Regions from separate parts of the Sporosarcina sp. USHLN248 genome, predicted to be linked through region 2. Evidence: riboswitches for the same ligand, from Rfam matches in the RefSeq annotation. Region 2 holds a riboswitch; the other holds the start of a gene.

Region 1 (8,238 bases), on a different contig from region 2:
GGTATGAATCCTTGTTCCATGAAAAAAGAGGGATTAGATGGGGAATTACATTAAAAGGAGATCATCAAGTTATCGGAAGCTGTGTTTTTTATAATATGGTTTCTGAACATTTCAGAGCTGATATTGGGTTTGTGTTAAGCAAAGATTTTTGGGGGCAAGGAATTGCTCAAGAAGCAGTAAAAGCTGTCATCCAATATGGCTTCGAGCATTTGAACATAAATAGGATCGAAGCAGTCATTGAACCACCTAATATTGCATCGCAAAAATTGGTTGAAAGACTTGGTTTTCTTAAAGAAGGGTTACTAAGAAGTTACGAATACTTTGATGGGAAATTTGATGATTTATACATGTATTCCTTGTTAAAGTCCGACTTTCCCTCCGATGAATCGAAAATTTAGTAGAGAAAAGGTGAATACAATGTCTTATAACTATTGGCAAGGCAAAAAAATTCGATTACGGGCACTTGAAGAAAAAGACGCCTCTTTTTTTCAAACCTATGATGATGAAATAATGAGACGTTTAGATGAAATTCAACTGCCCCAAACGAGTGAGCAAATCATAGAATGGATACAAAAAGAACAAAACCCCAAAACCGAAGACCAGTTTTTTTGGATTGCAGAAGATGTAGATGGCAATGTTATAGGTGAGATTAGTACTTCCCAATGCAAGAGACGACATGGAACGTTCAAGTATGGAATTGCTCTATCCAGAAACTATCAGGGGAAAGGGTATGCCAAAGAAATGATCTTGCTCGTGTTGCGATACTTTTTCATGGAACTACGATACCAAAAGGTAACACCTCATGTGTATGCTTTCAACGAACCATCGATTAAACTTCATGAACGAATGGGTTTTGTACGTGAGGGACAATTAAGAAATATGGTGTATACGAATGGACAATACTATGATGCGATTTTTTTTGGAATGACAAAGCAAGAATACGAAAGCTTATACGGGGATTATTTTGATTAAGGATAAAGCCCACGAATGGAACGAACATTAGTGATCGCTATCCTCTTGCGGATCTATTTCGACAGCGCGGACATTACCGCTGCCTTGTTCATGTAACTGATTTGCTGGCATAAAAAGAAGCACGCCCTCCCCATTCAGAGAGAACATGCTTCTTTTGTTGCTTTTTATCATTCGCTTAATTCTACATTTGCATCTTTTGTGTAGTTATACTGAGATGGATCGACAGGGGTGTATCCTTTTGGCGTATAAAACCTCAATAAGTCGCCATTTACGACTTTATCAGAAAGCCCCAATTTCTCATCCACTTCTTTTTTCATTTCTTCAGCGCGCTCCAAGTGTCGATCGTCGAGCGGCAAGCCTGTTTGACTATCATAGAACTTCTCGTTGATGGAATCAATTGTCGGACTGACGAAATCGCCGTTTCTGAATGGCACAATTTCATTATGCTCTTCCGAGAATAAATCGGAACCAAATTGAATAAAGTCTTTCGTATCAATTCCAAGCAAATGCAATAACGTCGGAAGAAGGTCTGTCTGGCCGCCATACGTATGGTTGATGCCGCCTTTCATTCCGGGGACATGTATGAATAATGGGACGCGTTGCAAGTTCGCACTTTCATAAGGTGTAATGTCTTTCCCTATGATTTTGCTCATTGCTTTTTTATGGTTGTCTGAAATACCATAATGGTCACCATACAGCACAATGACTGAGTTATCATATAAACCCATTTCTTTTAATCGAGTGAAGACTGTTTGAATCGTCTCGTCCGTATAACGCGCCGTTTGGAAATAATCATCCACACTAGCGTCTCCAGTCTCGGCTTTATCAATTGTCACTAGGTCTTGATTCATCGCATACGGATAGTGGTTTGCAACCGTAATGAATTTCGCATAGAAAGGCTGCGGCAATGAAGCTAACATGCTTTCAGATTGCTCATAGAACGGTTTGTCCAACAGTCCGTATTCGGCCATGTCGATCGGGTCACTCGTATCATAATAACTTGCATCGAAGAAATGATCGTACCCAAACGCTTTGTAGATCGTATTCCGATTCCAGAAGCTGCCGTTATTGCCGTGGAAGACAGCGGATGTATATCCGTGATCCTTTAAAATGCTTGGCGCAGCTTGGTACGTATTTTGCGCTTTCGTAATAAAAGCAGATCCTTGCGGCAGACCGAAAATGGAGTTCTCCAACATGAATTCCGCATCGGACGTTTTGCCTTGGCCTGTTTGGTGGAAGAAGTTATCGAAATACGCTGTATTCTCATCTTTTGTTAATGAATTTAAAAACGGTGTCACTTCTTCCCCGTTCAATTTGTAGTTGATGAGGAAGCTTTGGAATGATTCTAAATGCAAATAGATGACATTCATTCCTTTTGCGATCCCAAAATACTCTTTGTTCGGTTCGGCGTAAGTAGATTGTGTAGAGTTGATTACTTCTGTAATGTCACTACTATCTGCAAGCGCCCGCTGTGATGAGGCCGCTGCTGTTTCCACCGAGTCATAAATCGAGTAATTGTACATCCCTAAATATTTCACAATATAATTCCGATCAAAGCCGCGCGTCAATAGCTGCGGACGGCTCGATTCGGCAAGCCCTAAGTTGACCAACGAAAGGACTAAGGCCCCTACAAGTATCGGGGCTGCTTTTTTAAACCCAATTCGATTTGCCTCTTTTCGTACCTTGCGTGAAAATCGAAGGTACAACATGACGATTACGTCCACAAAGAACAAAATATCATAAGGCTCTAACAAGGAAAGGACACTGCCGCCTAAATCTCCGAAATTTTGCGTTTGGAAAAGGGTAGGCAATGTAATAAAATCACTAAAAAATCGATAATAGACGATATTCGCATATAAAAGAATCGACATGAGCGTGTAAATCATAACAAGGGCAGTATATTTTCTCGTACCTTTAAACAGAAAAGAAATTCCTAAAAACAGCAATGCTGAACCGAGTGGATTGATCAGTAATAGGAATTGTTGAAGTGGTCCTTCTACCCCTAAATCAAATTGTGTAGCCTGAGCAATATATGTTTTCACCCATATCATCAAGACAGCGACTGCATAGATTCCTAAAAAGTTGTGCAAAAGAAAATCTTTCACATTCCGTTGTTTTCTCATGTAATTCACCAACCTTTTACTTCTTAATTCTCTTTATATCTACGGAAAATGTTATTTTAAAATAACTTTAACTCTACGGCTAAAATATAATACTCCTCTTTATCCATTTCGTCAAGTTCGTAGGATTCAAGGTAAGGCAAATCAAGAGGTATTCATAGGCTTTTAGAACTATTTCGAATTTCTCTGTCTCCAGAGTATCCTTTTTGACCCCTCCCTTCTATATAGAGGGTAAAGGGGGAATGAGCATGACACATTATCTGAAAGAATACGCACGATTTCACACAATTGAGGAAATGGACGCTGCAGCTGAACAGCATGTGATGATGCACTATGATGAAATGACGAATTCAGATCGCCAAGTTTTAGACGTCATTCGCCGCTACTCCGTTAAATATGGGGCTGCTCATTTGAAACACGGAACGATCGAGGAAGCGATTGGAAAATCCAACGTAACAGTAAGACGGGCAATCCGCAAACTCGTCAACCTACGCATCATCGAGAAAATCCATTACATCCGACCGGTCATGAGCGGGCTTGGCGCCAACATTTACAGCATTTTGCCTTTCGATGACCAGGGGAAAATGAACGACCGTGACCATGACGACAAACCGCATGAGAACGAGGAAAAAGGGCAGCTTCCGGCAGACGAAGCTACTCTTTCTAAATCTTTATTAAAATCTAAAGATCTTAACTACACGTCTCCTACGGAATCGTCAAAGTACTCCACAAGTCTATTTAGTCGAATGAAAGACTTGCTTGCCGCAACGATCGGAGACACAAAAATGGCCCGTGAATTCTACGGAATTCATAGGGCCCTATCTGGAAGCATGTTGAAGTTTGATATTTACAAAGACGATCTCCACGTATTCGAAGACCTTGCGTATCGTGCTTTAATGATTACTGTGATGGCTACGAAGAAGAAAGCAATCCGTAATTTGACGGGGTATTACAAAGGCGTTTTGGACAAGTTAGTTGATGAAACGTATTTCAAAGATATGTTTATGCTATTTGATAAACCGATCGAAGGATTTTATTGTCCGTGAGTTTTTCGCGATGAAAAAACTGTACGCAATTCGATTCACTATCGTCCAGCTTTCTTATCCACTAAATGATTGATATATTTCGTAAAGGGATTGATCATATTAATAGCACAACGTTGCACGGTGCTGATTTTAAAGGTTAGCAGTATAGAATCACTTGCCAATTACTAATCTTTTACTAGGCTAGTCCCAAATGTTCACGCAACGTGTGGCCTTCATATTTGTTTTTGAAAAGACCTCTCTTTTGCAGCTCGGGTACTATAAATTCAACAAAGTCCTCTAAGCTACCGGGCAATGTGGGAGGCATAAGATTAAAACCATCTGCTACCCCTGCTTCAAACCAAAGCTCCATCTGATTGACAATCTCTTCAGGCGTGCCGATGAGTGTGAAATGTCCTCCTCCAGCATTTAGATACCCCAATAGCTCCCTTACTGTTGGGTTTGTATCCTGAAGTATTTCTAATATCGTCTCATATCGGCCGACCGGTCCAGTAAATTCCTCCACAGGCGGCAATGGTGGAACCTTTTCATCAAGTGCCCAATTGGAGCAGTCTTGTCGAACAAAAATGCTCAGCTGTCTTAAAGCCGTTTCAATAGGTAATTGTTCGTCTAATGCCGCTTTCTTAGCGAAAGCCTCTTCACGACTCTTACCGACATAAGTTACTAAGCCTGGGAACACTTTAATATGTTTGTCGCTATTCTCGCTTTGTTTCACTTGCTCATTGATTTTTTCTCGAAATCTTTTTGCTTGCTTGAAGTTCCACGACACTGAGTAAACAGCATCGGCATGCTTTGCGGCTAATGCAATACCTTGTTTGGACGCCCCTGCCTGCATTGCGACCGGTTTACCTTGTGGACTTTTCGGCGTAGTGGACGGTCCACGCACCTTAAAATAGGTACCTTCATGATGAAATGGCGATATATTTGAAGGATCGATCAACTTTTTCTCTTCACGTTGATGCAGAAACGCTTTACTGTCCCAGGAAAGAAACAACTGATTCATTAACGTTGCAAATTCATCTGCTTTTTCATAGCGATCATCATGAGATGGTAGCTTATCCATACTATGATTCTGCGCTTCAACATCAGTCATTGAAGTAACAAGATTCCAACCAACACGACCTTTTGTTATATGGTCTAAACTCAAAAGCTGCCGTGAAGCCGTAAATGGATTGGAAAAAGTACTTGAGATCGTTGGAACTAACCCTACATGCTCTGTCACTTGGGATATGGCTGTTAAATTGATCAGTGGATCAAACCAAAACGCCGGCATATCACTGGTTTCTTTGCCTACAAATGATTGATTATCTGCAAAGAATACGACGTCAAGCAAGCCCCTTTCCGCCAACTTAGCCAAGTTCTGATAATAGGTAATATCACCAATCCGTTCAACACTTGAATCAGGCATTAGCCAAGCAGCTTGGTGGTGTCCGCAGCCATACAGCAAAACACCTAAGTTTAAATGTTTTCCTTTCATTTCAGCCATTTTTCACACCCCCATTTGTCAGTTCATTGTTAAACCGCCATCGACGGTAAAATTCTGACCTGTAATGCCGCTTGCATGTTCTGAAGCCAAATAAGCGACCATATTCGCAACGTCTTGAGGTGTGGTGACTTTCTTCAACGGCGTTGAGTTGGCAATTAAATCGAATACTTCCGGCGTTGTAACAGCACTGGCGTTAGTTGTTTTCAATAAGCCCCCTGAAACGACATTCGCCTTTATGCCATACGCCCCTAATTCGGCAGCTATATTACGTGTAAAACCGATTAAACCTGCTTTCGCTGTCGTATATTCATGATAAGGTACGACAGGATTTTGAAATAAATTCGTCCCTATACTAATAATACTTCCATTTTGTCGTTCCATAAATTGAGGGACGACACTTTGAATTACGTTAAATGCTGCTTTTAACGTACCATCCAACTGTCTTTGATAATCTTCCCAAGATAGTTCTGCGAAAGGTTTCTGCTTGATTGGATCAAATTTAAAATCGATCAATGCATTATTCACCACAACATCAATTTGCCCAAAATAGTCAGTTGCCTCTTCTACCATACGATCCACTTCTGTACGATTGGTGACATCCGCTTGAATGGCAATCGCATGCTCCTTTCCAATCTCGGAAACAATTTTGTCGGCTGCCTCTTTGCTCTTATTGTAATTGACGACTACCCGAAATCCTTGGTTTGCCAATGTCCTTACGATCGTTGCCCCTAACCCTTGACTACTTCCTGTTACCAATACGACTTTACTCATCCCAACCACTCCTGTACGTATATTATTTGAAACGGTAAATGGCAGCTAAAAATTAAAAAACGCAACCTTCCAAAAGGAAAGTTGCGTAACACTATGATGACATACCAAAAAGAAGACAGAGTCATCCCTCTTCGTATATCCAAGAGTTTACACTTTCCTACGCTAGTTTCAGCTAGATCAGGTTCAAAGGGTTTGAGTCACTACTCATCTCAGTTAAATAACACCCCTAGTGCATACTATTTAGTTTTTAAGAGTTTTTAGATCATGCGGCCATTTATAATATTTCTATTAGTCTGTACTTTAAACCATAGCATATTGAATGATCTATTACAACTTGGCCATTTATTTCCTTGGGTCCATAGTCAAAAAATATAAGATCAGCTTTGATTGCTTTTTTCAATAAACATGTGAAAGAACAGATTTGCAACTACAAGAATGATATTCAATCCACAAAGAACTGGACATTCACGGAAAGACGATCTATTCATCTACCCGTTTGGGCATTGGCCCACAATCTTCTAAAAGTGGCTGGCATCCACGAGCTACTTTCAGGATTTTAAATGAGAATAATACAAGAACAGGTGAGGAAAAACGAATCGTTTTCCTCACCTGTTCTATTTCAGGAACATATTGGACAGCCCCTATTATAATTATTGACTATATCCTTCAAATTAATTATTTATCCAGAAACTTATAGATAAGGATAGACTTACTCTATTACTTGTTCCGGCCAACCGATTTTTTGCTGATAAATCAAAACATCCCGTTAGTATTCCTCAATCTTTATTTTTATTTTCGTTTTTATTTCTTCTTCACTATCTGTTGCTGTTTCTGTTTCAGAAACATTCTTAATAGACTCTTCAACTATTTGCTGAATCAATGTATTATCAATTTTGGCATCCTTTGGAAAACCTACTGAAACTGTTAATTCGTTAATACTCCCACCAACCATTATTGCTAGTGAATCACTTTCAAGTTCCGTCTCCTTTGTAATAGATTCATTTGTTTCATTTTGTAATTCAGATAAGAAATTTGATATTCCATCATCTCCACCGTTTTCTTGGGAAATTACTACTTCTTGCTCGCTTTCTAATACCTCGGTTGTATTACACGCGACTAACAAAATTAAACTAAATAAAATCCCTGCAATGATAGCTTTTTTCCTCACTTCTCAATTCTCCTCTCAAAAACAAAGTGCAAATTTCACAACAATTCTCCATGCATAAGTTTAACGATATCTATTGGAAATAGTTTCAATTTAAACATATTTTTGTTCAGCTAACTGGGCCGTTTGCAGAACGGACGCAAATTGCTTAACCGCAACGGCTTCCCAATATGATTACTGAAATAAACCAATCACCCAAACTGTCAAGTACATAGGAACTGCAACAATTATCGCCCCTGCAACTAAGTAGCTAATTGCCCATATAAAAAACTTTAAAATATCATATATAGCACCTGCTAAGTCATCAACAAATCCCAACTTTAGCCCCCCTCTACCCACAACATATTTGATAATCCCTCTTTAACAGTATTTCCCTTTAGAAAATAATGCATAGCCCATTCAGCGATGTTCCACTTTAGCTATCTGGCCGTTTGTTGAATATCATTATATATCTTAGCACAATGAGATCTGATCCAGCGGAAATATTCAGTATTTTTTTAAATATATACATCGGAATTTGTCAGGGAGGCAGTAATCTCGGAAGGTTTATCTCGAAGAATTTTTACTCCTCAGAGCTGATTGATCTAATAGTTGTCTTTTCTGTTAATTTATAAAAAAAAAACGATAAGATGTCTTAGCGTTTTATGTGTGTGTCCTACTTATGCGCAGTTCATTCGAAAA
Region 2 (8,238 bases):
AAAGTATCATTAATTAATTTAAATTGATTAATATCCATGAATAAAACTGCAAATCGGTTATCCGTCCGAATTGCCCGTTCCGATAGAGCATCGAGCTCCTGTTGAAGCATTCTTCGATTTGGCAATCCCGTAATTTCATGGCAAGTCGCTAATTGTTGCCAATGTTCTAAGCTGCCTTTCTCAGAAATCTCTAGTAGCAGACATACGACTTCATTTTGGTGTTCATGCTCGTTACGTACAATCGGCACGAATAAGCAAGTAAACCAATTGGAAACGCTATTCTTTGAAACTAAACATAATTCACCCTTCCACCGTTCCCCATTCATTGCAATATCTATGGCGTTTTGTATAAAAGCGGTTGATTGTCGCTTATCTTGAAATGATTTGAAATCTCGCATATATAATTCAGAAGAAGACGCAAATCTCTCTTGGAAACGCTCATTTGCTTTTATTATTTTTCCTTCGAAATCCAAGATAGTCAGCATAAAAACGTCTTCTAATAATTCATAAACACTTTCGCTTAAACTTGAAAAATCAACCGTTAGCGCATTGCCGCTATGTTTTTGGTGCATTTTTCATATCCTCCCACTCGCTTCAATCCTTTTAAAGCATATAGGGGCACTCTTACCATTCGCTTACTCAACACTTATCAAACACTTAACAATTTGTTACCTTTTTCCCACACACAGAAAGCAACTAAAAACACATACTTTTTCCTCTATTTGCTAATTAGTGCAATTTTCAAGGTTACTCGACTATCCCGCTTAACTTTTTGATAGTAGTCAGTAAAAAGTCTGTGTTGGTTTTTCAGTAGGAAATTATGTCGCCTTCCATTCCGATAAGAGCTCTCATGGCTTCAGTCATAGATAGAGTTTGAGATTCACACACAAAAAAAGCCTTAAAAATTTACTTAACGCAAAATTTTCAAGGCTTTTTATTCTTATTAGAGTGGTTTTGATCCTATTCAGCTATCCAGACGAGGATGTCGCAAAGAACACTGTTTTTCCATAACAACATTTCAACCTATTCCTTCACATAATGATGCAAAAGTACAAGTGCTTAGCGGATAATCTCCTTTATTTATCCCAAAGCGTGAACATACATCCTATCAATAGAATTGTGATGAAAAGTGAACACATCATCCAATCCTTCCTGCTGACAACAACTACCTTATAAAAAGACTTTCTCTTTTCACCTGTGAATCCTCTTGCCTCCATAGCGAAAGCAGCTCTTTCCGCTTTACGTACTGCACCTGCAAGCATTGGCAATAGCACCCTACGCAGATTGAATAGCCTTCGGATAACATTTTTCTCTACATTGGCCCCTCGTAACCTATGCGCTTGCTGTATTTGGATGAATTCATCCTTCATGACTGGCAAAAATTGATAACCGACTAATATGCTGTAAGCGATTTTCGGCGACAGCTTCATTTGTTGCATCAAGCTCATAATGAAAGTGGTCGGATTCGTTGTCAATGCGAATAGTAAAGACAATCCTGCGAATGCCAATACTCGGAAACTGAGTGATAGCGCATGATTGAATTGGCTTTCTGTAATATCTACATTCCAAACCGACCAAAGGACTTCTCCTGTACGCTCTTCCGCAAATACAATCGTCGTCCAAAAATAGCCGAAAGCCATAATGGCAAACGGAACCATAAAGAGCATCCATCGTTTCCAACTAATTGTACTAAAAAACGCTTGGAGCATTATAACGCCTGCAAAGCAAACAAGAGGAGTCCACGGATTGAAAAAGAATGCCATCGCCAACATGCATATTGTAATCGAAATGAACTTTATGGAAGGGTTCATATTATGCAAAGCTGACTTCACGTTGGCTCCCTCCTATCGGCTGAAGCAAATGGTGTTCAGAAAGCAGTTGATGATCATTCCAAACGGTCTCCGCATTGTACTTCCCTGTCAGCTTTCCGTCTTTCATTAATAAAACGGAGTCGGCTATTCTATACGCAAATTCCATATCATGTGTGACGATTAAAAAAGTCGTGCCGCCAACTGCCCGCCCATCGATTAGGCGGAACAATTCTTCCAAAGCTGCCGTATCTTGGCCGGATGTCGGTTCATCCATTACAATCACTTCCCTGCCATCACAAAGCATCGAAGCAATGGCAACCCGCCTTTTTTGTCCATGGCTGACCGCAAACGGATGGGTGTTTGCAACTTCAGCTAAATCCAAACGTACGATCAGTTCATTTACCGCTTCTCCACCGCCATATGCAATTTCCTCACGGACCGTTTTCGTTAGGAATAAAAACTCCGGCGATTGCGGAACATACCCGACTGAGTTTGGCTGCACTTTTCCTTCCGTCTTTATGATACCGCAAAGTGCCTTCAGCATCGTCGATTTCCCGCTGCCATTCGGTCCTGCCAACACAGCTACTTCACCGCGGTTTAACGTAAAGGAAGAGGAATGTAGAAAGGTATCTGTTCGCAGACCATTCACAATAAGTGAAGGGATATTCTGCTTACTGCTTTTCCTTTTTTCGATAGTAGCTGCAGTCGGCATTTTCTTAAGTGGAATTTGCCTTTCAAAAAAGCCATCCCATAATTCAAGCCGATGTTCAATTGCGACGATCGTCAAGGATAACCTTCTTTGCAGGCGGTCCAACCAACGTATAAACTGTTTTGCCGTATACGGATCCAAATGGGAAATTGGCTCATCCATTAATAGGACTTCCGGTTTCATTATTAAAGCGCAAGCTACGGCAATCTGTTGTTTTTGTCCTCCGGATAGATTGTGTATGACTGCATGTCTGAATGCTGTCAACTTAGTTAGCGCAAGCACTTCAGCTATCCGATCATCCATTTCCTCTCTATGGACATTCAAATTTTCCAATGTGAAGGAAAGCTCTTCTTCAACCGTTTGCATGCAAAACTGAGCATCTGGATCTTGGAATACAGTCGCAATTCGATGATTCACCTCACCCGGTTTGTAAGCTTCGCTATCTTTCCCGAACAGCGTAATCGTTCCCTTTACAATGCCATCGCAATTATAAGGATATAGCCGATTGATCAAATAGAGAAGTGTGGACTTTCCACAGCCGCTGGGACCAGTGAAGACGACCCGCTCCCCTTGCTTGATTGAAAATGAAAGATCTTTCAACACCCACTTTTCATCTTCCGGAAATCGAAAATGCACTGCATCAAACCGAATCACTTCAGGCACGCGCATCACCTTTTTCAGAACGGGCAATTGCATATCCACGTAGAGACCCAGTCGCAAGCAGTCCGTCTGCGACCGCTTTTCCTCCAACTCCAGCAATTACTGCACCGCTTACAATTCGTAAGCCAAACATGAGCAGTACATACCCGGTGCTAAACACTGTAAAGCCACCTAAGAAATAGCCGTAAACGAAACTAAATATTGCAGATCCTGCGCCAGCCAACATGAGCACCCAAAGGTCGAAGCGTTTGTATCTCGTCACGGCAAAAGCTGCCTCTGCACCTAAGCCTTGTATAACCCCGGACAAGATAAGTCTTGGTCCGACTGCATTTCCTAACAACACCTCAATAGCTGCCGCAATCGTCTCGGAAATGACTGCCGCTCCAGGCTTGCGGATAATGTACATACAAATAATCGAGACGATAAACCAAATGCCAAATATCCATTCATAAGCAATCGGCCCAATGAAGCCTGCCCATATATTGCCCGCATGAAGAAACAACAAATAGACAATCCCAAATACGACCGAAAACAAAGACATTAATACGACTTCTTTCAACTTCCACGATTTCAACATGTTATCGTCCTCCATGCGAAGGGCTATTCATGCTCATCGATACCGTCATAACAAGATGTTTATGTTCTTCGGAGCGAGCATTTGAAAAAGCTTCTTCATAAAAATCGAAAACATCATGAATATCTCCGTGAATGCCGCTTGCATAATGCATCGATTCATTAAAGACCCCACGCTCTTTAGCATGATCCACTTCACGATAAATAATATCCATATACGAAGGATTGTTCATCGGATACAATGCGAATTGTGAAGAGACATATTGCTTCGTACGATCATTATTTAGCACTGCATCTCCCATATTCAAATAAGCATCGCCTGCGCTATCGCCAGGGCAGCCTGCAGAAAAGGTTCCAGACAACGCGATATGCTTTCCTGTTTTTGCTGCACTCAATGCAATCGCTTTGGCGACATTGAATACATGGACCTGTTTGCCGCGAATAACCGTCGAAACATCGTCTGTATGCATCCAAACAGCTGATGTATCCGTTTCTTCCAGAGCTCCTTTAATTATTGCTACAAAATCGTCTGCCATCGGATGAAGCGAAAAGCGAAATCCGACAATTGGACTGAATCCACATTCCATTTTTGTGACCCCCTACATTTTTTTCATAAAAAAGAGACTACATCCGAGAAGATGTAGCCACTTGTCCATTTTTTGTGAGTCTCTATTCAGCAAACATACAAGCATATTCGTCTTGTCAATAACGAGATGCCATCCGCTGAACAAAGATCTTATAGGAAAGTCACTACACTTCCCCACGCAGGCATTATCCTGATCGGGTCATAAGGGATCGGAGCAACAGCTCACATCTCAGCCAAAATGGCACCCCTAGTGCAGAAACGGTATGTAGTTCAATTCTATGATGCCACCAGTATAGTCGAAGAGATTATGTTTGTAAATAGATTCATATGACTCCCTACTTTTATATAGACAAAGTATCTTTTCGCTTTGTCTACAGTCATTATAGGGTCTGTAGTAAATAGATAGAAGTTTCTTCAGCTTGGCTTGAGAACGCTTGCCAAGGAAGACAACCTAAGCCTGCTGGCCCAAACGTAGTAGCGAGCGTTGGTCAACAAGCTGAGCCTTTGATTTAATTTAAATTCAAAGGCTCTTACGATTTCTATTCATCACGCCCGATTTTTTTATCCCTATACTGCTGCTCCTTTTCCATTCCTTCTTTGAAGTACTCGTTAAATTGCTCCCTCTCTTCTTGATGAGTATCAAGCCACGCCTTATTTCCCTCCATTACACCGTATCTCCATTTTTCAAAAACATAACTTGTAACTGCGTATTCTAAATGCCATAAATCTTCCCCGTGTTTTTTTAACAAAAACTCCTGCGCAACAAGCATTCGTTCCTTCTCACGTTCACTTTTCTCTTTAATCCTCTTGCCTAGTTCACTTGCCCATTCCCTTTTCTCTTTTCCAATCGCTGTCGTTTGTGAAGTTCCTTCCTTTCTCCATTCCATCCAACGGTTTTGTAATTCTTCGTACTGCTCCCTCATATACGCTTTCAAATCGCGCTCTGAGTTCACATACGTAAAGTCTCCATTTCCTGCATCCGCTACTTCTTTCAACAGTTTTTGCCCTTCGTTGTCGACGTCAAATCCGATAATATTAACGACTGTTTCAATGTCCGCAGCGACAAAACCTTTGCTGCCTGGACAGGGTCGCCATCACAAGTTTCGATGCCGTCACTGACAACATATACGACAACATGGTCGGTATTTTCGGGAATGTCCTCCGTTACCGTCTCAAGCGCAAGCCCGATCGGTGTCCATCCCGATGCTTGGAATGAATTCAAAGACTGCTTGAACTTTGCGCTATCAAAATGACCTTGGAACAAGTTTTCTGAGCTACTGCACGACAATTGTTTGTCTGCCACCGTTCCAGTCCCTTTATGGCCGTATACCCTTAACGAAATTGTCGCTCCTTCAGGCACTTGTTTAGCGAACTCATAAACAGCTTCTTTCGCTGCTTCCATCCGTGTTTTATTGCCAACTGCCGCTCTCATGCTTCCGCTCGCATCGATTAGAATGGCATAATGCGCTGTTCGCAATTCAGGTGAATCAATTTTATCATCAGGGCGTTCAATATTTACTTCAACAGTTGAATCAAAATGAATAAGCTGATCGACTTCTTCGTGATAGTCTTCAGACAATAAATAAACAAGTTCTTTTAAAAATTCCTCTTCCGTTAAATCATTCGGCAGCTGATCCAAATAATCAATTACTCTATTCTTATCGTAATGTTCTCCACTATATATACCAGGTTTACGCAACATTTCCTGCTCCACTTCTGTTAGTGCTCGTGGAGCATCAATCTCATAAAAATCATCCTCCAATCTACCATTGTCTTCCTCAATCTCTTCATTCTCAGCAGCTTCTACAGTTTCAACTTGCTGCTCTTCTTCACCCGCGCCATTGTCATTTGTCACTTCCGGATTTTCTTTTGCAGAGCATGCTGTCAATAATAGAAGGGATAACAGCGATGCGTACAAAATACTTCTCAAGTCGCCAACTCCTCACAAATTATATTGTATTTTATATTAGTACAGATTATTCAGAAGTCAAAGGGTCGGAAAGTCTAATAGTAAATGAGAGAGAATTTAAATATGTATTTTTGAGAGAAAGCAGTAGAAGTCTTCAAGGCAAATTATTAACTTACCTATGAGTGCAAGCGATGCAAAAGAAGAAGAAATTGTATAAGCGTTAGAAGGAATACGATTTTAGTGAGAACCACCCTTAAGCGAAGGTGGTTCTTCCTTTATATTAAACTTTCCTACTTAGCAATAATTGAAATTCCGGATGTGTTTTGTACTCCATCTACTCCACAGCGTTTTCAAAATCGGAGTACGATTGTAACCTAATTCGGATTGCAGGCTCTGTCACCATTTCAAGCACCTCGTTCTTTGGCACCCAGTGGCAATCCGATGTTTCTTCCGATGTGCACAGTTCGCCGCCGATCGGCTTACATGCAAAATCGAACATCACCTTTGTCGGTACATCCGTCATGCTATCCTACCATTTATAGATCCCTGTATTTGAGTACACGCCAATGAGGTGTTTCACTTCAACGTCAATCCTACTCTCTTCCTTCACTTCACGAATTACACCATCCATCAAGTTTTCTCCTACTTCAACTTGTCCACCTGGAAAAACCCATCCTCCATGCTCGGTTTTCACTACTAATAAATTGCCTTCCAAATCTTCTACAAGGCCCCCACAAGCAATAATATGCGTCGGCATTTTCATATCCCATTCCCCCTTATCAATCGATCATACCAATCCCACAACATTCCGCAAATCAATTCCCCTTGAAAATAGGCAGTTTATGCGCAATTCCAAAGGTGTTATGCGTTCTGTAGGCAAGTTATGCGTTTTTTAATTGGAATATGAGTTGTGGACTTGTCGATATGCGTCAAATTGATAAGTTTATGCGTTGTTGTATGATTTTATGCGTGTTTGAAGTAGATTTTCATGGACGTTTCGGAAGTGGTAAGTTTATGAATCAATCAAAAAGAGCTTCCATAGTTGGACGCGCAACTTCGGGAAGCTATTTTTAGGTAATGGAATTTATGAAGTAATAAATTCCCCGCCATTCACATGGATCGTCTGCCCCGTGACAAATCGGGAATCATCTGAGGCAAGATAAACATATGCAGGGGCTAATTCAAATGGCTGCCCTTGGCGGTTCATCGGGTTGCCGGCTTGCGTAACAACATCTGCTGAGAAGCTTGCAGGGATTAATGGCGTCCAAATGCGCCCTGGCGCAACGGCGTTCACTCGTATTCCCTTGCTTACTAAGCTGTTCGAGAGTGCTCGTGTAAATCCGACAATTGCAGCTTTCGTCGCCGTGTAATCGATCAGCTGTTCATTGCCATCGTACGCCACAACGGATGCTGTATTAATAATGGCGCTTCCTGCTTTTAAATGAGGCAGCGCTGCTCTCGTCGTATAAAAATGCGAGTACACATTCACTTTAAAAGTGTCGTCAAACTGTTCATCTGTAATATCCAATAAGCTTAACTGCTGGAATTGAATGCCTACATGATTGCAAAGCACATCCAATCCGCCAAATTCCTTCACTGTCTTTTCAACAATATGAATGCAATGCTGTTTGTTCCGTACGTCTCCCGGAAGCAATAAGCAACGCTGCCCTAACTCCTCAATTCTTCCCTTCGTCCGGCTCGCATCCTCATGTTCATCGAGGTAAGCAATTGCAACATTTGCTCCTTCCTTCGCGAATGCGATGGCGACGGCTGCTCCAATTCCACTATCCCCTCCTGTAATTAAAGCGACTTTGTTGGTTAGCTTTTCGGATCCTTTATAAGATGGATTTTCGATAATCGGTCTCGGATTCATTAACTTTTCTACACCGGGCTGTCGATACTGACGCTGTTCTGGAACGGTCATTGGCACGTCTTCGTATTGAGTGATTTTGCCATAGTTCGGTTGCATCGGATATGCCGAAAAATCATC

Evidence for each region. Region 2 has a riboswitch for thiamine pyrophosphate ahead of WFH04_RS01405 (YkoF family thiamine/hydroxymethylpyrimidine-binding protein). Riboswitches for the same ligand answer to the same signal wherever they lie in the genome.
Region 1: another riboswitch for thiamine pyrophosphate. It lies ahead of WFH04_RS08640 (3-oxoacyl-ACP reductase); the one in region 2 lies ahead of WFH04_RS01405 (YkoF family thiamine/hydroxymethylpyrimidine-binding protein).

The regions. Positions count from the first base shown of each region.
Region 1 is NZ_JBBCZC010000017.1:7,079-15,316, reverse strand. Features, by position in the region: gene WFH04_RS08665 (GNAT family N-acetyltransferase) at 1-398, shown strand, start outside; gene WFH04_RS08660 (GNAT family N-acetyltransferase) at 418-972, shown strand; gene ltaS (lipoteichoic acid synthase) at 1,140-3,095, opposite strand; gene WFH04_RS08650 (hypothetical protein) at 3,341-4,138, shown strand; gene WFH04_RS08645 (LLM class flavin-dependent oxidoreductase) at 4,314-5,621, opposite strand; gene WFH04_RS08640 (3-oxoacyl-ACP reductase) at 5,640-6,392, opposite strand; TPP riboswitch at 6,530-6,630, opposite strand; gene WFH04_RS08635 (topoisomerase) at 7,159-7,560, opposite strand; gene WFH04_RS08630 (hypothetical protein) at 7,732-7,875, opposite strand.
Region 2 is NZ_JBBCZC010000002.1:82,124-90,361, reverse strand. Features, by position in the region: gene WFH04_RS01425 (diguanylate cyclase domain-containing protein) at 1-572, opposite strand, end outside; gene WFH04_RS01420 (energy-coupling factor transporter transmembrane component T family protein) at 1,077-1,832, opposite strand; gene WFH04_RS01415 (ABC transporter ATP-binding protein) at 1,813-3,189, opposite strand; gene WFH04_RS01410 (ECF transporter S component) at 3,176-3,757, opposite strand; gene WFH04_RS01405 (YkoF family thiamine/hydroxymethylpyrimidine-binding protein) at 3,759-4,340, opposite strand; TPP riboswitch at 4,494-4,598, opposite strand; gene WFH04_RS01400 (hypothetical protein) at 4,879-5,334, opposite strand; gene WFH04_RS01395 (vWA domain-containing protein) at 5,331-6,269, opposite strand; gene WFH04_RS01390 (NUDIX hydrolase) at 6,583-6,771, opposite strand; gene WFH04_RS01385 (NUDIX domain-containing protein) at 6,778-7,011, opposite strand; gene WFH04_RS01380 (SDR family oxidoreductase) at 7,333-8,238, opposite strand, start outside.